DNA from 2 places in the Halobacillus sp. SY10 genome. Region 2 is predicted to be linked to the other one. Evidence: predicted binding sites of a transcription regulator. Region 2 holds the regulator's gene; the other holds the start of a gene.
The links. The regulator NrdR, encoded in region 2, represses ribonucleotide reductase genes. The targets are predictions, from matches to a motif close to AACACNATATATNGTGTT.
Positions count from the first base shown of each region.

Region 1: a site for NrdR is predicted at 8,157-8,174, ahead of ACJA3J_RS14015 (vitamin B12-dependent ribonucleotide reductase). Genes of this name have one in related genera too.

Region 1 covers NZ_CP174345.1:2,735,135-2,747,102, reverse strand. Annotated here, with positions in the region: gene ACJA3J_RS14045 (YqhG family protein) at 47-877, opposite strand; gene ACJA3J_RS14040 (DEAD/DEAH box helicase) at 874-2,517, opposite strand; glycine riboswitch at 2,685-2,774, shown strand; gene gcvT (glycine cleavage system aminomethyltransferase GcvT) at 2,934-4,034, shown strand; gene gcvPA (aminomethyl-transferring glycine dehydrogenase subunit GcvPA) at 4,053-5,402, shown strand; gene gcvPB (aminomethyl-transferring glycine dehydrogenase subunit GcvPB) at 5,395-6,858, shown strand; gene ACJA3J_RS14020 (rhodanese-like domain-containing protein) at 7,530-7,910, opposite strand; gene ACJA3J_RS14015 (vitamin B12-dependent ribonucleotide reductase) at 8,282-10,855, shown strand; gene mntR (transcriptional regulator MntR) at 11,096-11,527, shown strand; gene ACJA3J_RS14005 (patatin-like phospholipase family protein) at 11,828-11,968, shown strand, end outside.
Region 2 covers NZ_CP174345.1:3,039,160-3,051,127, reverse strand. Annotated here, with positions in the region: gene polA (DNA polymerase I) at 1-2,092, shown strand, start outside; gene mutM (DNA-formamidopyrimidine glycosylase) at 2,108-2,947, shown strand; gene ytaF (sporulation membrane protein YtaF) at 2,995-3,597, shown strand; gene coaE (dephospho-CoA kinase) at 3,610-4,209, shown strand; gene ACJA3J_RS15685 (glyceraldehyde-3-phosphate dehydrogenase) at 4,341-5,375, shown strand; gene speD (adenosylmethionine decarboxylase) at 5,622-5,999, shown strand; gene ACJA3J_RS15675 (cytosolic protein) at 6,782-7,156, shown strand; gene nrdR (transcriptional regulator NrdR) at 7,195-7,659, shown strand; gene ACJA3J_RS15665 (replication initiation and membrane attachment family protein) at 7,793-9,160, shown strand; gene dnaI (primosomal protein DnaI) at 9,175-10,107, shown strand; gene ytxC (sporulation protein YtxC) at 10,286-11,104, shown strand; gene thrS (threonine--tRNA ligase) at 11,433-11,968, shown strand, end outside.

The DNA of each region.
Region 1 (11,968 bases), 300 kb from region 2:
GAATCGTTTGGAGTTTACCTTCCGCCAGCTTTTTTGCTTATGGATTCTATTCTCTTACAGTGCCTGCTCCTTCGTTCTGCATCCAAGTCTTACTGGTTTCCTGTGAAATATAAAATAATCCCCCGTTGATGACTTCCATTTCAATGTAAGGCTTGTACCGATTGTCGAGCTGCTCACGTTCTTTTGTGAAAGAGTCCAAACCGATGTCTTCAGACTCATAAAAGGATTCAAGCAAGTGGGTTTCTTTTTCAAGATGATGCAGAGAATCCTTGGCCCATTGGTGATCGAGAGATCCAACATATGTTTCAATATGGCGTTCCATGCGTTTATAAGCATGGGATAAAGAGATCACAGGCCTCATAGGAAACGTGTAGTCTGAAACGGTTGTTTCAAAATTCATGTTAATAATCTTGTCCATCATTCCAAGCATCATCGTGCCGTGAATTAAGTTGATTCCTATGGAAACGGGTTCGTCCCTCGTATATTTTCCTCGAAAGTGCAGAAGCCCATTAACGACAAGCCAGGGGCTCATAGCCCGGTTTTGTCCTGTTGTCTGATGTACCACTTCATAAAGTCTAGCTGTCCGTGCTTTCGAAATCGCCGTATTGTATAAGCGGTGAAGTTTAGGTGTTCCTGCATGAAGGTAAATACCACCCGCCTGCTTCTGATCTGTATCGCTGAACGTCAGCTTCATAGGGACGCCTTCTCGATTCATTTTCTTCATGTAATGCCAGTAGAAAGGTCGATTCATGATTTCCTCATCCATCTCATTTGTGAGCTGTACGGTGAAATGGGAAGGAGCATCGTTTACAATCGAACAACCATGGGATAAAAAGAACTGTTTGACGAACGTTTTGTATGGATTCGGAGCATTCAACTCGACTCTCTCCTTTCATTCACCGTATGTTCGACATAACTGACCAAATTGTTGAGTTTAATGTCTACTTCTCCTTGACTCTCCGACTGTTTGATAATGGACTGGATTTGATGCTCGAACGATCCACCTGGAATCTGCTCAAGAATATGATCCAGGTCACCGACCGCATTTTTGAACATTTCGATTTTCTCATACAGCATCTTCATGATGTGATCTTCGATTGTATCTTTGATCGCAAAATTAAAAATTTTAACATCGTGCTCCTGTCCGAAGCGGTGAATGCGCCCGATTCTTTGTTCAAGCCGCATCGGGTTCCATGGAAGATCGTAGTTGATCATGTGATGGCAGAATTGGAGGTTGATTCCTTCGCCACCGGCTTCTGTAGCGATCATCACTTGGGCTTTGTTCTTAAACAATTGTTTCATCCAGTCCCGTTTACTCTTGTTAAATTTTCCGCTGAATGGAACGGACGTGATTCCGTTCTGTTGAAGATACCACTGCAAATAAAATTGGGTGGCACGGTATTCTGTAAATACAATGAATTTTTCGCCTGTTTTTTCAATGAGTTCCGTCATCCGTTTTGCTTTTACATGATGAGGAACCTGTCCGATTGCTTCAATGTACTCATCATAAACGTCTGCTTTTTCTTCCGGTGCATTTTTCTTCAATTGGTTCAAGGACATATAACAAGCTTCTCTCGATGAACATAATTCTTTAGCAAGCGTCAGCCAAGTAAAGGATGGGTGATTTACTTTTAATTGTTCTAGTTTTTTGTACATTTCCATTTCTTCATCTGAAAACGAAAGTCGTTCATTGACAACTTTCCGCTTGGAAGAGTCAAGACCGGTGTCTTTTCTACGGTTCCGGATCATTAAATGTCCGACAAGGGAATGGATGTGTTGGATATTATCCTTATCGGCAGCATTTTCTTTATACTTCTTTTTAAAATCGGTCAAATTTCCGAGGTAACCGGGTTTAAGAATGGATACTAAATTAAACAAATCACTCAATTTGTTTTGAATAGGTGTGGCTGTTAATAAAAGGCAATACGTCTTTTTCAAGGACTGTACGAACTGGTAATTTTTCGTTTGATGGTTCTTGAGCTTATGAGCTTCGTCAATAATGATAAGATCGTAGTCAATATCCAAAATGACTTCCCTGTGGTTTTCACGTTTAGCCATATCTATGGAAGTAACCGTCACATCCCATTCTTTCCAAGAGGCCTGTTTCTTCCTTGGGGAAGCTGCCTGGATATAGAATTTTTCATTTAATTCCTGAATCCATTGGTTTACGAGGGAAGCAGGTGTCAGAATGAGGATCTTTTTAGCTCTTCCCCTGATCATGTACTCTTTTAGAATCAGTCCTGCCTCTAAAGTCTTTCCGAGCCCTACCTCATCAGCTAGGATGGCACGTCCATTCATCTGATGGACCGCTGTTTCTGCTGCTTCAATCTGGTGTTCCATAAAATCTACATGGGGAAGGTGTTCAAGAGCAAGAAGGCCATCAAATTCTGGTACGGTTTTAAATTGAGCCGCCTGATAAGCAAGCTTAAAACCATCCCATGTAGCGAGTTTGTCAGGGTGTTCGAGATTCTCACTCAATAACCCAATAAATGACTGGTCTGGATGAATTTCGATCATATTTGTAGCCCTCCATCAATAGGAATGATAAAAGATTGTGAATTATTGTAGAATTATCATGTCTTTTGTGAAAGACGCGTGATATAATGATGCTGAAAATATACAAAACATTGTGTGAACGTTACACAATAGTATGCCCGGTAAAATCTAGAAAAATACGAAAGCGAATGACTGTAGAGGGAGAGACCACGCATGTGGCGCCGAAGGAGCAAGCAATCATTTGTGAATCTCTCAGGCAAAAAGACCTCTATAGGACGCAACTCTGGAGAGTGTTTGCATTTTGTGTGCAAACCACCCAAGAAGCAAGCGTCAGGGTTTCCTGATGTGAAACTTTCTGGTGAAACGGACAGAGACTCCCGTGCAAGCGGTGAAGTCTCTTTTTTTATGGGCGAAATCAGTGATAAGGAGTGGTTCCAATGGCAGATTTAAAACGAACACCGTTGTACTCTGAATACAAGAAACTCGGAGCAAAAACGATCGATTTTGGCGGATGGGATTTACCTGTGCAGTTCTCTAGTATCAAAGAGGAGCACCAGGCCACACGAACAGCCGCAGGGTTGTTTGATGTTTCTCACATGGCAGAAGTGATGGTGGAAGGACCGGATAGTCTTCCTTTTCTGCAAAAAATGCTGACGAACGACGTGTCTAAGCTGGAACCAGGGAAAGCGCAATACACGATTATGTGCTATGAAGACGGAGGAACGGTTGATGATTTGATCGTTTACCATCTTGATCAAGACAAATACCTCCTTGTTGTCAATGCAGCGAACCGGCAAAAGGACTATGAATGGTTAAAAGAACATCAGGAAGGCGACGTAACCGTAAAAGATGTCTCTGATGAATACGTACAGCTGGCTGTTCAGGGCCCGAAAGCGGAAGAGGCGCTTCAGACCATCACGGAAACGGATCTTTCAGCCATCAAGTTTTTCCGTTTCGAACAAGGTGTGGTATTGAAGGGTGTCGATGGAGAGGCCCTTGTATCCCGCACAGGATATACGGGGGAAGACGGGTTTGAAATTTATCTGCACGCTGATTCCGGCGCCCAGTTGTGGCGAGCAATTCTTGAGGCTGGTGAACCGTTTGGCTTGAAACCTGTTGGACTCGGAGCTCGTGACACGCTGCGATTTGAAGCGAACCTTGCCCTGTATGGTCAGGAGCTTAGTAAAGAAATCACACCAATCGAAGCAGGATTGAATTTCGCCGTGAAAGTGAAAAAAGAAGCAGACTTTATTGGTAAAGAAGTTTTAAAAAGGCAAAAAGAAGAGGGGCCCGGACGAAAACTCGTAGGGATTGAGATGATCGACAAGGGGATTCCTCGTACCCATTATGATGTCCTGGACGGAGAAGAGGTTATTGGGTTTGTTACTACAGGGACACAGTCACCGACCCTGGGGAAAAACGTTGGTCTGGCACTCATTAATAGAGAATACACGGCTGAGGGGACAGAAGTGACGGTTCAAGTCCGTAAGAGGAAATTGAAAGCGAAAGTCGTCAAAACACCTTTTTATAAAAGATAAATCAAGGGGGATGGAAGCATGGAGTTTCGTTATTTGCCCATGACAGAAACAGATAAAAAAGAAATGCTGGATGTGATCGGTGTTCAGCACTCCGATGAACTTTTCTCAGATATACCGGAAAGTATCCGTTTTAACGGTGATTTAGAAATCAAAGAACCTAAAAATGAATTTCAACTGATGAAAGAATTAACGGAACTTGCGGAAAAGAACGTCCATTTGAAATCTCATACCTCTTTTCTTGGGGCGGGTGTCTATGATCATTACATTCCTTCAATTGTAGATCATGTGATTTCAAGATCGGAATTTTACACGGCCTATACTCCTTATCAGCCTGAAATTTCACAAGGTGAGCTACAGGCAATCTTTGAATTTCAAACGATGATTTGTGAATTGACAGGGATGGATGTGGCGAACTCCTCGATGTATGATGGTGGAACGGCTTTAGCTGAAGCGGTCAACTTGTCTGCGGGACAAACGAAGAAAAAGAAAGTTCTCGTATCGAAAGCGATTCACCCTGAATCATTAGCTGTTATCCATTCCTATGTCAAAGGCCCGGGCGTCGAAGTGGTGGAGATTGATCACAAGGACGGTAGAACAGACCTTGAGCAATTAGAAAGAGAAATCGATGAGGACACGGCGAGTGTTGTGGTCCAGTACCCGAACTTTTTCGGTCAAATCGAACCACTGGAGCAGGTTAGAGCTATTGTGGATACACAGAAAAAAGCGATGATGATTACATCAAGCAACCCTCTCGCATTAGGATACTTAACGCCTCCAGGTGAATTTGGAGCCGATATCGTTGTCGGAGATGCTCAAGTGTTCGGAATACCAGCACAATATGGTGGTCCGCACTGTGGATATTTTGCAACAACGAAAAAATTGATGAGAAAAGTACCGGGGAGACTTGTTGGCCAGACGGTGGATGAAGAAGGCCGCCGCGGCTTCGTGTTAACCTTGCAAGCAAGAGAACAGCATATCCGTCGTGATAAAGCCACATCAAACATTTGTTCCAATCAAGCCTTGAATGCTCTCGCTTCATCTGTAGCGATGTCTTCGCTCGGCAAACAGGGACTGAAAAAGATGTCATGGATGAACATCCAAAAAGCAGCCTATATGAAAAAGCAACTCCAAGAAAGTGACATAGAGGTTGTCTTTGATGGGGCATTTTTCAATGAAATTGTTGTGAATTTAGACAGAGATGTTAAAGAGTTCAACCGCATGCTCCTTGATCACGGGATCATTGGAGGGTATGACCTTGGTGAGGTCGATGAAAGACTGAAGAACTGTATGTTAGTAGCCGTAACAGAAATTCGGACAAAAGAAGAGATTGATACGTTTGTCAAGGAAGTGGGGGATCTTCATGTCTAATCAGGACTTTCCATTGATATTTGAATTGAGCCAAGAAAGTCGTACGGGCTATAGCTTACCAGTGTTTGATGTACCGGAAACAGATGTCGATGACATGATCGGAGAAGCCTATGTCAGAAAAAGTGAACCAGACCTGCCGGAAGTAAGTGAGCTTCAAATTATGCGCCACTACACCGCCCTTTCCAAAAGGAATCATGGGGTGGATTCAGGCTTTTACCCTCTTGGATCTTGCACAATGAAATATAATCCGAAAATGAATGAAGATGTAGCGAGGCTGACTGGGTTCAGTCATATTCATCCTTACCAGCCGGTGGAAAGTGTCCAAGGGGCTCTACATTTAATGTATGATTTGCAAGAGTCTCTGGCAGCGATCACTGGAATGGATACCGTAACTTTACAGCCAGCTGCTGGTGCTCACGGGGAATGGACGGGATTAATGATGATCCGTGCTTATCATGAAGCAAGAGGAGAGACGAACCGGACGAAAGTCATTGTACCGGACTCTGCTCACGGTACGAACCCTGCCTCAGCTACAGTCGCAGGTTTTGAAGCTGTAACGGTCAAATCGGATGAGAGAGGTCTTGTAGACCTACAAGATTTGAAACGGGTGGTCGATGAGCAAACGGCAGCCTTAATGCTCACCAACCCGAATACTCTCGGCTTGTTTGAAGAGGATATTGAAGAAATGGCAGCGATTGTGCATGAAGCTGGTGGTAAGCTTTATTATGATGGAGCGAACCTTAACGCAATTCTTGGCTATGCACGACCAGGAGACATGGGCTTTGATGTTGTTCACTTGAACCTTCATAAGACATTCACAGGTCCTCACGGAGGCGGAGGCCCGGGTTCCGGTCCTGTCGGCGTAACCGCAGAATTCGCTGAATACTTACCAGCACCGATTTTGACGAAGGAAAATGATCTGTATGTGTTTGATTATGACCGCCCACAATCCATTGGGAGAGTGAAGCCTTACTATGGGAACTTCGGAATTAACGTCCGTGCCTATACGTACATCCGTACGATGGGACCAGAAGGCTTGAAAAAAGTGAGCGAATACGCCGTTATCAATGCGAATTACATGATGCGACGTCTTCAAGAGGATTTTGATCTTCCATTCGACCGTCATTGTAAACACGAATTCATTTTGTCAGGAAAACGTCAGAAAAAACTTGGGGTCCGCACGTTGGATATGGCGAAGCGTCTTCTTGACTTCGGCTATCATCCGCCGACCATTTATTTCCCGATCAATGTGGAAGAGGCACTCATGATCGAGCCGACTGAAACGGAATCAAAAGAAACGCTGGACGACTTTATTGATCGTATGATTCAAATCGCACAAGAAGCGAAGAATGACCCTGAAATAGTCCAGGAGGCTCCTCATACAACGATTGTGAGTCGTATGGATGAAACGTTAGCAGCGCGTAAACCTGTGTTAAGATATCAAAAAGAGCAATAACAAAAACCCGGAGTCTATCTACATATGGACTCCGGGTTTTATCTCTTAAACAATATGGCAGGATTGTGCAAGAATTGATTTCGAGACTTTTGTGGGAGTTTAGGGCTCCGGGAAAAGGTTCGCTTTCCGTGGGCGAGTGATGAGCCTCCTCGAGCTAACGCTCTGCGGGGTCTCATCTACCACGCCCTTCCCACAGGAGTCTCACCGTTTCCCTCCCTCCCTTTGCCATTTGAGGTTCTCGAAATCCTTCTAACAGTAACCTGACGAGTGCTGTAATGAAGTCCTGATCAACAACATAGTTATACTCGTTTTAACCATAGATACTGCACGAATAAGGTTAGGGGACAGGGTCTGGGAAACGTCCGCATGTAAAGCGAATGGAGACACAAACGTGTGTGTTTTTGTACAAACGGATTCAAAACACCGCAAATCGTCGTTTCCCTGACCCCGTATCCATGTCAAGGGATTCAACATTCATTATTTCAACCAGACAAGGCTTTCTTAAGGGCTACTCGGAAGGTGCTCCTTGCCCTCCCGCGGAAAGCGAGCCAACCCCCGACGCCCCGAACCGGTTACACAAAAGTCTCGAAACTGAGTCTTCCACAATCGGAAGCGATAGTGGAATGGGAAGAAAAAATAAAATCCCGGTTCTTAGGGAACCGGGAGGGTGATTATTTTTTCGCTTTGATTTTACCATTCCACTTTTTGAATCCACCTTCAAGCATATTGAGGTCTTCATATCCTTGTTTGTGGAGCATCATTGCGGCACGTGCAGAACGGGCACCGCTTTGGCAGTATAGATAAACAGGTTTGTCTTTACGGATTTCAATAAGGCGGTTTTTCATTTGAGATAAAGGAATATTTCTTGCTCCCAAGATGTGGCCGCCATCAAATTCCTTCGGTTCACGAACATCAATCAACTGGGCTTTTCTGTAGCCTTCGCGGAATTTGTCTTCTGGTAATGTGGTCATGATTTTTCTTGCTTTGAAGAATCTATACAAACCGAAAGCGATAACCAATAGGATCGCTGCGATTAAGATCCATAAATCCATCTTTCCATCCCCCTCATTTCTCTATTCCTCTATCTATTATAGGAGGGAATGAGAAGTATTTCAAAAAAATTTTTACGAAACTTGAGTGAAAGTGTTATTTTGTCGAGGATTGTAGATGATAGGTGGATGCAAATGATGAAAAAGCTGAAAGAAACAACAGAGAGCTGGTTTTTCTTTTAATCTCTGGGCCATACGTTTAATATCTCAAGATTTTTTGATTGACAAGTTTCTACATATTCGTTCAACAGCACAATATATGGTGACTGAAAATTACCACAACACAATATATTGATTATCTTTTTGTAGATGTGGTATGTTACTTATATCAAATGAAAATTACTTAGTTTTTAGTTTAAAGGGAGAGATGCAAAATGCAGACGACCACCTCCATAGATGTACACACGAAAATTGATGTGGAGCGCCTTAATGCTGATATCAGGCAATTTCCACAGGTCCATGAGATAACTGAATCCATGACGATTACGCACAAAGGTGTTTCAAGACTAGTGATGCTTGATAGGTATGCGTTTAAAGATACAGAAAAGTTAACTCTTGCAGAGGGAGATTTCGTTGTTCTTACAGTTAAGGACGATCCGAAGTTTCCTGCTCGGGGATTTGGGTTTATTCATTCCATTGATTGGCAGTCCCACCAGGCGATTGTGAGAGTGGAAGATGAATTTGTAAATGTTCTCGAACATGAAGAAGAACGAAAGACAGGATTAATCAAACGAAATCTTGATACAATCGATAAACCTCTGGAAGTCTTTTACGAACAGATTGCACTTCGTAATGCGTCCGGGCTCTCAGAAGTAGAAACAGATCCAGAAAAGAAACAACAAAGCTTTAACGATTTTTATGAAGAATTATCAGGGTTGAATTTCATTCCAGCTGGACGTGTTTTGTACGGCGCAGGTTCACAAACCGACGTAACGTATTTTAATTGTTATGTGATGCCATACATTCAAGACTCCCGTGAAGGAATATCGGATCACCGTAAGCAAGTGATGGAGATCATGTCCCGTGGAGGTGGAGTTGGAACAAACGGCTCGACGCTACGTCCTCGGAACACGCTGGCTAGAGGAGTGAATGGTAAATCTTCAGGTTCGGTTTCCTGGCTCGATGATATTGCGAAGCTTACACACCTTGTGGAACAAGGCGGTTCAAGACGCGGGGCGCAAATGATCATGTTAGCTGACTGGCATCCCGACATCCTGGAGTTTATTATTTCTAAGATGCAAAATACAAGAATTCTCCGTTTCCTCATTGAGAATACCGAGGATGAGTCGATCAAGCAGTTGGCTAAAGATAAATTGAAGTTTACGCCTCTCACGGAAACAGAGAAAGACTTGTACCAGAGTGTGGTCAATTATAAGTACATTCAAGGACAAGGAGGATTTACGGACCAGAGCATTCAAGAAGCTGAAGAGAAGCTTCATTTGGGTGGAAATTATACTGTTCATAATTCTGAATTCCTGACAGGAGCCAACATCTCTGTTTGTATCACCAATGAGTTCATGGAAGCAGTGGAAAATGACGCGGATTATGACCTTCGCTTCCCGGATGTTGAAAATTATACAGCGGAAGAAATGGAAATCTATAATGAAGAATGGCATCAAAGTGGTGATGTTCGTGAATGGGAAGCGCGCGGATTCGGTGTGCGCACGTATCGTAAAGTAAAAGCGAGCGAACTATGGAACCTCATCAATATTTGCGCTACGTATTCGGCTGAGCCGGGTATATTCTTTATTGATAATGCCAATGAGAAGACAAATGCAACTGCATATGGACAGAAGGTAGTCGCTACGAATCCTTGCGGGGAACAGCCGCTTGCCCCTTATTCTGTTTGTAATCTGGCAGCGGTCAACCTGGCAAATGTTGCAGATAAAGAGCGTAAGCAGGTCGACTTTGAAAAGCTTAAGAAAACAGTTCGTCGTGGTGTCCGCATGCAGGATAATGTAATTGATGCAACCCCTTATTTCCTGGAAGAAAATAAAGTACAGGCCTTGGGAGAACGAAGAATTGGACTTGGTGTTATGGGGCTGCATGACTTGTTGATTTATTGTGAAACCACTTATGGATCAGAAGAAGGAAATCAACTGGTCGATGAAATCTTTGAAGCCATCGCGACCACGGCCTATCGTGAATCCATTGAACTTGCGAAAGAAAAAGGAAGCTTTCCGTTCTTAACAGGAAAAACGGATGCAGAGACGAAAGAGCTGCGCGAACGTTTTATTCAAACCGGTTATATGAAGGAAATGCCAGAAGATATACGCCAAGATGTGCTTGCGTATGGAATTAGAAACTCCCATCTCTTAACCGTTGCACCTACCGGAAGTACAGGCACAATGGTTGGCGTAAGTACAGGACTAGAGCCTTACTTTTCATTCTCCTATTACCGAAGCGGTCGGTTGGGTAAATTTATCGAGGTGAAAGCAGATATTCTTCAGGAATATTTGGATGCTCATCCGGAACAAGATCCAAATGAGCTCCCAGATTGGTTCATCACTGCAATGACAATGAGTCCGGAAGCCCATGCGGATACACAATGCATCATACAGCGCTGGGTGGATAGCAGTATATCTAAGACTGTCAACGCTCCGAAAGGGTACACAGTCGAAGAAGTGGAAAGAGTATACCAACGACTATATCGTGGAGGTGCCAAAGGTGGTACGGTGTATGTCGATGGAAGTAGAGATAGTCAAGTATTATCTTTGAAAGCAGAAGAAAATGACTTCGAGGGAGAACAGACGGAACTGTTCGAAGATGAAGACAAAAAACCACACGTTGTCCTTATGGATACTATTCATGAACTCGACAAGACTAATGTGACGATCGGATCTGAAGTAGGAGATACGTGTCCAGTTTGTCGCCAGGGAACGGTTGAAGATATTGGTGGTTGTAATACTTGTACGAATTGTAACGCCCAACTGAAGTGTGGGTTGTAAAGAAAACAACCGGCCGTTTTTAACGGCCGGTTAATTTTTTTCCATATGCTTCATCAACTCTTGCTCTATCCATAAGTTTGTTCGGGTTCGGAAAATGGAGATAAAAAACACATGAGCACAGGCCTTGCTTGTCACCGTTAGGAATCTGGTGTATCATTTTGATGTGGAAACATATGCTATAAAAACCGTCCTTCATACAGTTCAGGGCGTGTACATAAGACAGGGTATTGGGGGTTCAACATGCCGACACCTAGCATGGAAGATTATATTGAACAAATATATATTTTGATTGAAGATAAAGGATATGCACGAGTTTCTGATATTGCTGAAAATCTACAGGTGCATCCATCATCCGTTACGAAGATGGTTCAAAAACTTGATCGAGACCAATACTTGAACTATGAAAAATACCGAGGATTGATTTTAACACCAAAAGGAAAAAAAGTCGGAAAGCGTCTCGTTTACCGTCACGAGTTACTGGAGCAGTTTTTAGAGATTATCGGGGTCGACCAGGAGAACATTTACGAGGACGTTGAAGGAATTGAACACCACATGAGTTGGAATTCCATCGACCGCATCGGTGATCTCGTTCAATATTTTGATGAGAAACCAGACCGTGTAGATTCGTTAAGAGAAGTACAAAAAAAGAATGAAGAACAGAATGATGAGTAGAAAAAACGCATGGAATTCCATGCGTTTTTTTGCTGATGAACTTCTTTACCTATAGGATAGGTCAGTCATCTTTAAGGATTAATTGCGAAATGTTTATGGTTCTTGAGGTACGTGTAGCGGGGATCGCTTGCTTTTCGGCAACCATTCCCCACTCGAAAGCCTCGAAACTGAAAAGGAGCTACTAAGTGTCAGAAAAAGACAGGGTTTAACAGCATAAATATCCTTCCATTTGGATTCGTTTGCTTTCGTTCTAATTTGCCAAACCCGGGTTTATAATGTAGTAAAGTGGGGTGAAGCAGGATGAAAGTGGACGGAGTTTTTTCCGGCGGCGGTGTGAAAGCCCTTGCTTTCATTGGTGCTCTTGAAGAACTAGAAGAGCAAGGTTACACATTCAAACGAATGGCTGGAACATCCGCTGGTGCCATTTTAGCGAGTTTGACA
Region 2 (11,968 bases):
GGGAGATAGTTCTGATAATATTCCAGGTGTACCTGGGGTTGGGGAGAAAACGGCGGTAAAACTGTTGAAGCAATTTGACACGCTTGAAAACCTTTATGAGAATTTAAATGATGTGAGTGGTAAGAAGTTGAAAGAAAAACTGGAGACGAATAAGGAAGAGGCATTGATGAGTCAGCAGCTTGTGACCATCGAGCGTGCAGCTCCAATTGAAATCAGCCTATCTGATATCGGTTACTCCGGTTATCAATCCCAAAAAGTGAGTGAGTTTTTTAAAGACCTTGGATTCCAATCTTTGCTTTCCCGTGTGCAAGAAGGCGGTACGGAATCTGAGGAAGCTCAGGAACTTCCAGAGATTGATGTAGAAGTGGTCCAGGAAATAACGGCAGATCTTTTTACAGGGAAAGAATCGGTAGTGGTCGAGATGCTTTACGATAATTACCATACGGCACCAGTGGAAGGCATTGCTATTGTAAATGACCAAAGAAAGTTCGTCCTTTCCATGGAAGATGCCAAAAAATCAGATGCCTTTCAAACATGGGCGGAAAGTGCAGATAATGAAAAATGGGTGTTCGATGCGAAACGGACGTGTGTCGCTCTTTTACGTCATGGTATTGAAATGAAAGGAATCACGTTCGATCTATTGCTCGCTTCTTATTTGATTAACCCTGCTGAGAATAACCATGATATTCCTGCGATTGGCCACCGTTTAGGTGAAACAGCCGTCAAATATGATGAAGAAGTGTATGGTAAAGGCGCAAAAATGAAGCGGCCAGATGATGATCATGAGTTCCATGAGCACGTTGGAAGAAAAGCATCTCTTCTTTATAACATGAAAGAGGACATGGAAAAGAAATTGAAAGATAATGAACAGTATCAATTGTTCAGAGAACTTGAAATGCCGTTAGCGCTTATTCTTGGACGGATGGAGCATCGCGGAGTTTGTGTGGATGTCCAGAGGTTAGAGAATATGGGACAAGAACTAGAAGAACGTTTGAATAAGGTCGAACAGGAGATTTACGAACTCGCTGGTGAAAACTTCAACTTAAATTCACCTAAACAACTAGGTCCGATTCTATTTGAAAAGCTGGAACTTCCTGTTATTAAAAAGACAAAGACCGGCTATTCCACGTCTGCGGACGTCTTAGAGCAATTGGAGGATCAACATGAGATCATTCCTAAAATTCTTCTTAACCGTCAGCTTCGAAAACTGAAGTCGACTTATATTGAAGGTCTTCTTAAGGTGGTTCATGAGGATACCGGAAAAATTCATACACGCTTTAACCAAGCTCTGACACAAACCGGTCGATTAAGTTCTACGGACCCTAACTTGCAAAATATTCCGATTCGCCTTGAAGAAGGGCGTAAAATAAGACAGGCCTTTATCCCTTCCCAAAAAGAATGGGTCATGTTTGCCAGTGATTATTCACAAATTGAACTTCGTGTACTCGCGCATATTGCTCAGGATGAAAAGCTTATGCAGGCATTTAAAGAAGGCGAAGATATCCATACCCAGACAGCAAGTGAAGTTTTCGGTGTATCGAGAAGCGATGTGACAAGTGAAATGAGAAGACAGGCGAAGGCAGTTAATTTCGGAATCGTTTACGGAATCAGTGACTATGGCCTGTCCCAAAGCCTTGGTATTACGAGAAAAGAAGCACAAGCTTTTATTAATAAATATTTTGAAAGCTATCCTGGAGTCAAGTCATATATGGATGAAACGATAAGGGAAGCGAAAGAAACAGGGTATGTTTCAACATTTATGAACCGTAGACGATACCTTCCTGATATTAAGAGTCGGAATTTTAATAAACGCAGCTTTGCCGAGCGGACGGCGATGAATACACCGATTCAGGGAAGCGCAGCCGATATTATTAAAAAAGCGATGATCGACCTCGAAGAAAGACTTCAAGAAGAGAAAATGCAAGCCAAAGTCCTGCTGCAAGTGCATGACGAATTGATCATCGAAGCACCAAAAGAAGAAGTGAAGCAATTAGAAGAAGTTGTATCATCTGTCATGGAAAATACCGTAGATTTAGATGTCCCTCTAAAGGTCGATTCTTCGTACGGTGACACATGGTATGATGCAAAGTAAGAGGAGAATGAAACGATGCCAGAGTTACCTGAAGTAGAAACAGTCAGAAAAACATTGAAGCATCTCGCTTTAGGAAAAGAGATTGAAAAGGTATCCGTGTTTTGGGGGAATATCATTAAACAACCTCAAGACCCTAAAGAGTTTGAGCAGTTATTGATTGGCCAGACCATTCAAGATATCGATCGGAAAGGGAAGTTTTTAATCTTCCATATGGATGACATTGCACTCGTCTCCCATTTGCGCATGGAAGGAAAGTTTGGTGTTTATGAGGGTGCGACTGAAAAGCCGAAGCATACCCATGTGATCTTTCACTTTACCGATGGAACAGAACTTCGATATAACGATGTGCGTAAATTCGGGACGATGCATGCTTTTCCAAAAGGAATGGAGCTTGAAAATAAACCACTTATTCAATTAGGACCTGATCCATTCAATGAAACTTTCACCGTGGATTATTTCTATGAGAGGCTGAAGAAAACGTCTAGGAATATAAAAGCTGTCTTGCTTGACCAATCGATTGTAGCTGGGCTGGGAAATATTTATGTAGACGAAGCCCTCTTCAGGGCAGGCATTCATCCTGAAAGAATCGCTAATACTTTGACAAAAGCTGAGGTTGAAAAGCTTCGTGAAGCGAGTATTTCCGTTATCCTTGAAGCTATTGACCAGGGCGGAACAACAATTCGTTCTTACTTAAATAGTCAGGGGGAAATCGGAATGTTTCAGCAGAAGCTCCGTGTTTATGGAAAGCAGGATACGGAATGCGTTCAATGTGGCACTCCGATTAAGAAGTTGAAGGTCAGCGGAAGAGGGACTCACATTTGTCCTAAGTGTCAACCTTTACACACTACTAGGTAAACCCCCATATACTATCCCACAGCTTAAGATATGAAGGTGTGGGATGCATGGGGATTGGCATGTTCATTTTTTTATTCGTTACAGCAGTCAGCATCGATAGCTTTGGAATCGGCTGCGTATTAGGTTTGAAAAAGGTCGGCCTTACATTAAGAGGTGTCTTTTTAATTGCGGGTGTCTCTGGGTGTATGTTTCTGTTGTCTTCCTATTTTGGTCATTTACTGGCAGCGGTGGTGGCAGCAGAAGACGCCGAACGCGTCGGGGCACTTGCGTTAATCGGAATCGGTATCTATTTCTTATGGCAGTTTTTTAAGAAAGAGAAGGATAGTGAAGAAAAGAAGGAGCCGTGGCTTAACCCGGCAAAAGTATTGAACGACCCCTTAGCGGCGGATGTGGACCACTCCGGTGGCATCCGCGGAAAAGAAGTATGGCTGCTTGGAGCTGCACTATCCCTCGATACCATTGGAGCTGGAATCAGTGGAGCTCTCATCGGAATTCCTATTTTATTTACAGCGGTTATGATTACCGTAGCGACTTTCTGCATGCTTGGGTGTGGGATTTTGAGCGGCTCCAAGCTTAGTGATAAAGCCGAAAGTTTGTCCATTTTACCTGGAGTGTTACTCATCATTATCGGCTTGATCAAGTTGTCTTAAGGAGGTGTCAGGATGACTTTAGTCATTGGATTAACAGGAAGTATTGCAAGTGGAAAAAGTACTGTAGCTAAGATGTTCCAGGATATGGATATACCTGTCATTGATGCTGATCAAATATCAAGGGATGTCGTGCAACCTGGAGAACCTGCGTATCAAGAAATTGTAGAAACCTTTGGAGAACAGGTGCTTGAAGAAGGCGGGGATCTGGATCGTAAAAAGCTCGGCAAGGTCGTCTTTGCTGACGAGACAAAGCGAAAACAATTGAATGGCATTGTCCACCCTAAAGTAAGGGAAGAGATGATCAGGCGGCGCGAGCAGTATAAGCAGCAACAATATCAAGCGGTCGTCCTGGATATTCCATTGCTGTTCGAAAGCAACTTAACAGATTACGTTGAAAAGATCCTTGTTGTGTATGTGGATGAAAAAACACAATTGGAACGCTTGATGGAAAGAGATCAGTCGGGACGAGAGGATGCTGAAGAGCGGATCCGTGCGCAGATCCCTGTGAAAAAGAAAGCAGAAATGGCGGATGCGGTCATTGATAATACCGGAACGGTTGAGGGAAGTTTACAGCAATTAAATGACATACTCCACGGTTGGGGCATCGTATAATAACACGTCTGGGTAGACGTGTTATTTTTTGTGGAAAGTTTTTGTTCTGTATGTAAAACCGCTTACAATATGTTATACTAATCTAGGAATTGCAGAGTAAAAGTATATCATATATAGGGGGCTGGAACAGCATGGGGAAAACAAAGATTGCAATTAATGGTTTGGGGAGAATTGGTCGCATGGTATTTAGAAAGGCTGTGGCGGATGAATCTATGGATTTGGTAGCCGTTAATGCAAGTTATCCAGCTGAAACAATTGCTCACATGATTAAATACGACAGTGTCCACGGGCGTTTTCAAGGTGAGGTCAATGTCGTTGATGGAGACTTAGTCGTCAATCGGAAAAAAGTGAAGCTGTGTTCAACTAGGAACCCATTGGAGCTGCCATGGGACGAACTGGATGTCGATATTGTAATTGAAGCAACAGGCAAGTTTAAAACGAAAGAAGAAGCAGGTCTTCATTTAGAATCTGGAGCTAAAAAAGTCATCATTACAGCTCCTGGAAAACAAGTGGATGCGACGATTGTGATGGGTGTTAATGAAGAAACATATTTGCCGGACAGTCACGATGTCATCTCAAATGCTTCCTGCACAACTAACTGTCTTGCCCCTGTAGTAAAAGTGTTGGAGGATGAATTTGGCATTGAAAATGGATTGATGACAACCGTCCATGCCTTTACCAATGATCAGAAGAATTTAGATAACCCACATAAAGACTTACGTAGGGCACGCGGGTGTACTCAATCCATCATCCCTACATCTACAGGAGCAGCTAAAGCCTTAGGGGAAGTGATTCCGACTCTTCAAGGGAAATTGAATGGTATGGCTTTGCGCGTACCGACTCCGAATGTATCTCTTGTTGATCTTGTCGTCGATTTAAAAAGGGAAGTGACGGCAGATGAAGTGAATGAGACCTTTGCGAAAATGGCTGAGGGTGGAATGAAAGGAATATTGGAATACAGTGAAGAGCCACTCGTTTCCATCGATTACACGACTTCCTCATCCTCAGCGATCATAGATGGGTTGTCTACACAAGTCATTGATGACCGTAAAGTAAAAGTACTGGCATGGTATGATAATGAGTGGGGATATTCCTGCCGTGTGGTAGACCTTGCTAAGTATGTCGGTAACATGATGAAACAAGAAAAAGAGGCCCGAGTGTCATAAACAACTCGAATCCTGTTGTATCTGAGTCCCCAGGGGGCGGCAAGAAGTGTTGTGCAAAAGCCAGTAAAATATTTCTTGCAAATTAGGGGTAAACCATATATACTTTCTCTTGAACTTCTGAATTTCATATAAATTCATGTCTACTCAAAGGGTTAGGACCTCTCAGGACTAACTTTCCCCCGTGGTAGTTCATGGCTGTTATTTCAGAGGTATTGAAGAGTGAATGTACAAAGGGGGATCCTTAATATGGATACAATGGGAAGACACGTAATTGCTGAATTATGGAATTGTAATGAAGAAAAATTGAACGATATGTCGTATATAGAACAAGTCTTTGTAGATGCTGCTCTTAAAGCTGGTGCGGAAGTACGAGAAGTCGCTTTTCATAAATTCGCCCCCCACGGAGTTAGTGGAGTGGTCATCATTTCTGAATCGCACTTGACGATTCATAGTTTTCCAGAACATGGCTATGCAAGTATTGATGTTTATACATGCGGAGATCGCATTGATCCTAATGTCGCCGCTCAGTACATCGTTGATGCACTAGAAGCGGGGAAAAATGAAACGGTAGAAGTACCAAGAGGAATGGGACCTGTAGAAGTACAGCAGTCTCGCGCTCTATAATAGGAAGAAGCCACGCAGCTCCAAACGCGTGGCTTCTTTTTCATTATAAGACTCAAAGCCCATTTTTTTTTATTAATTAATCAGTATTAAAGTAAATGACAGGATTGTGGAAGACTCGATTTCGAGACTTTTCGGGGTTCGTTTGCCGTGTTGAGCGTTAGTCGTGTCTCCCATGTCGATTCCGCATTTGAACACTTTCCTGTGGGGGGAGCGCCGAGCTTCCTCGGACTTCGTCCTGCGGGATCTCGTCTATCTCCTTCTCCCCCGGGAGTCTCGCCGCTTCCCAACCACCCCATTCCATGAAGGTGAGAAACGAACCCCTTTCCTGTGAGAGGGTGCCTTCCACTATCCTGGTGTTATAAACATAAAGCGCTCTATAACAAGCTTTTCGTATGTAGAATAGCGTCCTTAGGAGTTCTTTCCCCTTCAATTACCATGGGCATAAAAGCAGCTTATTCCGGAAGTGGTTTCGAGATACTTATATGGCAAAGGGGCGGAGGGAAATGGCGAGACTCCTGCGGGAAAAAAGTGCATGGTGAGACCCCACAGGACGCAGTCCGAGGAGGCTCACCGCGCTCCCGCGGAAAGCGAGCCATTCCCCGCAGCCCCCATCCACTCAACAAAAGTCTCGAAACTGAGTCTTCCACAATAGGGAGCTTATGCGGAATATGGGACTGGGGGGTTATTAGGGACCCATTGGTTTCAATAATCATTTCTTATTTTCCTAAGTCATGTTAAAATAAAGGGAGATAATGTCGAATGAAATTGAAGGGGTTAGGTAAGTGAAAGCATTTATTTCCAGGTATTTCAGCAAACATTCAGAAACGAGTGAAGAGCATAAGGATTCTGCGCTTGTCACACACTATTATAAAGCAAAACATGATGATCTCTTCCGTGCTGTGGAAGGACTTTTTTCGTCACCTTCAGAAATTGTAGCAAGTTCTAAGGAACGTGGAGAACTGACCGTCAAATATAAAGGCAATAGACGCGCGTTTATAGTGGCGACGATCATCATGGTCCGTCCTTTTCGAACAGCCGTTGACTTTTCTGTCACAACGGACTCAGGAGGTCCTGTTGATTTTGGGTACAGCCGGAATCTAATCGTTCAGCTTTATCAAAAATTGGACAGTCAGTTCACAACGGTGGATCCTTCCTGAGTACTGCCGAAAAGAAGATGATGTGGAGTTGATCATACGTGAAGTGCCCGAATTGCCACTATAAAAGTACAAAAGTCCTTGATTCCAGGCCAATCGAAGAAGGACAGGCGATCAGACGACGCAGAGAGTGCGAACAATGCCAATTCAGGTTCACAACTTTTGAACGGATAGAAGAAGTTCCGCTGATCGTTGTGAAAAAAGAAGGCACAAGAGAAGAGTTCAGTCGTGAAAAATTGATGCGTGGACTGATTCGTGCTTGTGAAAAGAGACCGGTGGCCGTGGAGGAACTGGAACGAGTGACCATGGATATCGAAAAGGAATTAAGAAATCGTGGCGTTTCTGAAGTCATGAGTGAAGATATCGGTGAAATGGTGATGGAGCGTCTGTCTGACATTGATGAAGTTGCTTATGTTCGTTTTGCTTCTGTATATCGACAGTTCAAGGACATCAATGTTTTCATCGACGAATTAAAGGAATTAATTAAACATGAAGACAATGAATGAGCCTGTTCCGGCTCATTTTCTTTTTCTAGGATTACAGTTTTAGGGGCCATTTTTGTTTGAGATATGAAAAGAATCTTGGTTTCCTGTTTGAAATAGAATGAATAAGCTTTAACGATTGAAGGAGGTGGAGGCGGTGAGTTACTCTATTGGCAAACTTCTCCCTGTAGACGGTTTTAAAATTATTCGTAATGGAGAGTTGCCTCGAAGTTTTCATCGTTCCTTGTCACATTTATACCAGCCGATTGTAGGGAGGTTGGCGGTCTCGCTTTATCATGTCCTTATATCGGAATCGGATATGGTTGAAGGGGATCAGGTGCAGTCTCACCATACATTGATGTCTTACCTTTCTGCCCCTTTGGACAAAATTTATGAGGCAAGGGGGAAACTGGAGGCTATCGGACTATTACGGACGTTCCGCTCAATTGATGAAGATCAACAGGCGGTATATCTTTACTCTGTGCGCCCTCCTTTTTCTCCTGAAGAGTTCTTTCTTGATGATATGCTCTCTTTGTTGCTGCATTATGAGTTGGGTAAGGAAAAGTATGGGCGCTTACAAAGCCGTTTGTTGAACGCCAGACAAACGCTTGATGGTTTTACTGAAGTTACCGCGACTTTTGATGAAGTCTTCCATAACAAAATGATTGAAACTGTCCAAAGAGAAACTGAAACCATTGCAAAGCAGCAGAAACATCAACCAGAATCCAGAGGGCCGGTAGCATCCATGGATCGAGTGGACTTCCACTGGCTGAACCATGCATTAAAAAAGCGAATGTATCCATCAGAACAAATATTAAATGGGCGCAACAAGAAGTTGATTGTTCAATTGGCGACGTTGTATGATCTTTCAAACACTGAGCTGGAAAAAGCGGTCACCTGGGCCATTGATGAAAATCATTACTTAGTGGAAGAAGAGTTGAAGGCAGCTTGTCATGATTTTATGAAGGAACAAAAGAATGACAGACAGAGAGATTCAGCTCTAGATCGCAGAGAGAAAATGAAAGTGGAAAACACGTCAACAAATGGGACAAAAGAGGATCAGTTCATTCAAATGCTTGAGGAAATCTCTCCTAGGGAATTGCTTGAAGATGTATCCAATGGTAACCGTGCGTCTGAACAAGATTTGAAAATGATTCGTGACGTGATGACAGAACAAGGAATTGAACCAGGAGTCATGAATGTACTCGTCCATTACGTCCTATTAAAAACCGATATGAAATTGTCGAAGCCTTACCTTGAGAAAATCGCAAGTCACTGGGCGAGAAAAAATGTAACGACCGTGAGACAAGCGATGAACCTAGCCAAGGCCGAGCATCAGAAATACCAGCAATGGGGAAAACAGAAGTCTCAAAAGCGTAAAAACCAAAAAGAAGAAGTCATCCCAGCCTGGTTCAAACAACAAGAGGCTCCTCAGCATGAGAAACATGAAAAGCAAGAAGCAGCACAAGTCAATACTGATGATATAGCGGCAAGGATAAAAAGATTGACGAACAAAGGTAATTAAAAGGGGGGATAACAATGGAACCAATTCAACAATCATTAAAAAAATGGATGCGTAACAACGAGCAGTTTCAAAAAAGAATGAATCATATGAAAGCAGAAGTTATGGAATCCTCGGAAGTTAAAAAGTTGATGCAGGAGCATGAAGAGTTAACGGAAGAAGCGATAGAGAAACAGTTGATTAAACTCTATGAATACCGTACTCAGTCAAAAAACTGTGAGAAATGCCCAACACGTGAAGAGTGTATCAATATCCTTCCCGGTTACGTTCCAAGAGTAGAAATGGAAGGTTCTGATGTGAAGTTGATTTATGATAAATGTCGCCGTCAACGGAAACATGAACAGCAGGAAGAGCAAAAATCTTTAGTGAGAAGTCTCCATATGCCACGTGAAATCCTTGAGGCTTCATTAGAACGAATGGATCTTCAAGACCCGGATCGAGGAGCTGCGGTGGAACGAACTGTCCAATATATTGAAGGTCTTAATGATGAACTGCCAAGTAAGGGATTGTACTTTCATGGCCCGTTTGGTGTGGGGAAAACTTATTTCCTTGGAGCTATCGCAAATGAACTAAGCTCAAAAAATATCCCTTCTATGGTCATCTATATGCCGGAATTTGTAAGAGAAATTAAAGCATCAATCAAAGACGATTCCATGAATGAAAAGATTGAAGCATTCAAAGAAATTCCTGTACTCATGCTTGATGATATAGGTGCAGAATCTCAATCTGCGTGGTTTAGAGATGAGGTACTCGGAAGTATTCTCCACTACCGAATGATGGAAAGACTTCCGGTTTTCTTCACTTCTAACTACAATTTGAACGAGTTGGAGAAAGTGTTGATGACGAGTAACCGCGGAGATGTAGAACAAGTAAAAGCAAAAAGAATTACAGAGCGGATCCGCCAACTGAGTGAAGGGGTCCACGTGAATGGGCGGAATAGACGAGGATAAAGATTACAAAACGGAAGACAATAGCATGATTCCCTCTCTTGTCACATAAATATAACAGGGAACAGCCAACTTTATGTCATAGGTGCGTCATCTTTTAATGGCTGATTTTCAGGGCTGGCCCCTGAGGTCTTCCATTGAACATAGAAGTTGAGTGAAGTCGGGACGAGGGGGAATTTTGGTGTTTTGCATTCATTTTTCTAATCGTACGGAAGCGATCCTATTCTATAATGCGATTGTCTCGGAACAAAAACTTTGGATTTTCAAGGAACACAAAGACGGGTTTGATGTGAAGTTGATGAATGCTTCATTGAGTGGAGCGGCTTATGTTGAGGCGATTCGGGCCTTTTTACAAGTAATCCGGAAAAGGAAAATGCTCGGATGGATGGAAGGCGTTTTGAAACATCGGTACTATTATGAGGACGCACAAGAAGTTCAACGAATGCTTGAAATTGGACAAGACTTCGAAGATAAACCACCCGCGGGACTCCAACTTCCACCGATTTACCACTATTTACGCGCTTTTATTCAGGATTATTTGATCGCTAGAAGTTATGTGGAATTTGATGAACTCAGTGCTGCTTGTTTGCAATCCGTCCATGAATCGCTTATTGAATATACAGGGAAAATCATTGATGAATATAAACAAGAAGAGTCCTATCAACTGTTGGTGGATTCATGGCGTCACCGTGTCCATCATAAAGACACAGGCGTTCAGTTGCTTCATCTGCTTGATGATGGTCGTTTAACCTACTACCATGATGAAGGAAACCCGATTAGTGAATCGGAAACAAGGTTGTACATGAAGCAATATCCGGATGATTGTATTGCTCATCTGCCGATTGAATGGCCGGTTACACCAGCTCTTGCTCATGCACCTGATGAGTTGATCATCTATTCGGATGAAACGGACCATTCAAACTTAGAGTTATTGATGAATATATTTGAAGAAAAAGCTTCATGGAGGCCTAAATCACAATTTCCTTTTAAAATGGGTTGATTTCCTTTTCCTAAATGGATATAATAACGTACATATCTAAACAACGGCTTGGAAAAGGACACGAACATAAAGTGACGCAAGACCAGAGAGAGGAGCCATCGGCTGGAAGCTCCTTGTTGACGGCTTTAATGTTTACCACCTTGGAGCTCTGTCTGTGAACATGTGATTAGTAATAGACAGCGTCTGATCCGCGTTAAGGAGAATGAAGCCGCATCGTCTTACTTTGCGGGAATTTGGGTGGAACCACGAGTGATAACGCTCGTCCCTTAGCTTATATGCTGAGGGACGGGCGTTTTTTATATTTATTTTAGATAAAGGAGTGTTAAACATGTCGAATGCGATTCAAATCAAATTTCCAGACGGTAACATTAAGGAGTTTGAGAGAGGTACGACAGGTGAAGAAATCGCACAATCGATCTCCCCTGGCTTGAAAAAACAAGCCCTGGCGATCAAATTAGACGGCGAACCTTATGATTTAAGAAGACCGATTGAACAAGATGGTGCGATTGAAATCTTGACATATAAAAACCCAGAAGGTCTGGAAGTGGTCCGCCACTCTTCCGCTCACTTGATGGCGCAGGCGATTAAACGTCTATATGGCAATGTGAAGCTTGGTGTTGGTCCAGTGATCGAAAACGGATTTTATTATGATATCGACATGGAAGAGTCCCTTACACCAGAGGACCTTCCGAAGATCGAAAAAGAAATGCAGCGCATCGTCGATGAGAATTTAGAAATCGAACGCATCGAACTTTCACGTGAAGAAGCGATTGAAAAGTATAAAGAGATCGGTGACGATTTGAAACTTGAGCTGATCGAAGCAATCCCTGCAGGGGAACAAGTGACAATTTATCAGCAGGGAGA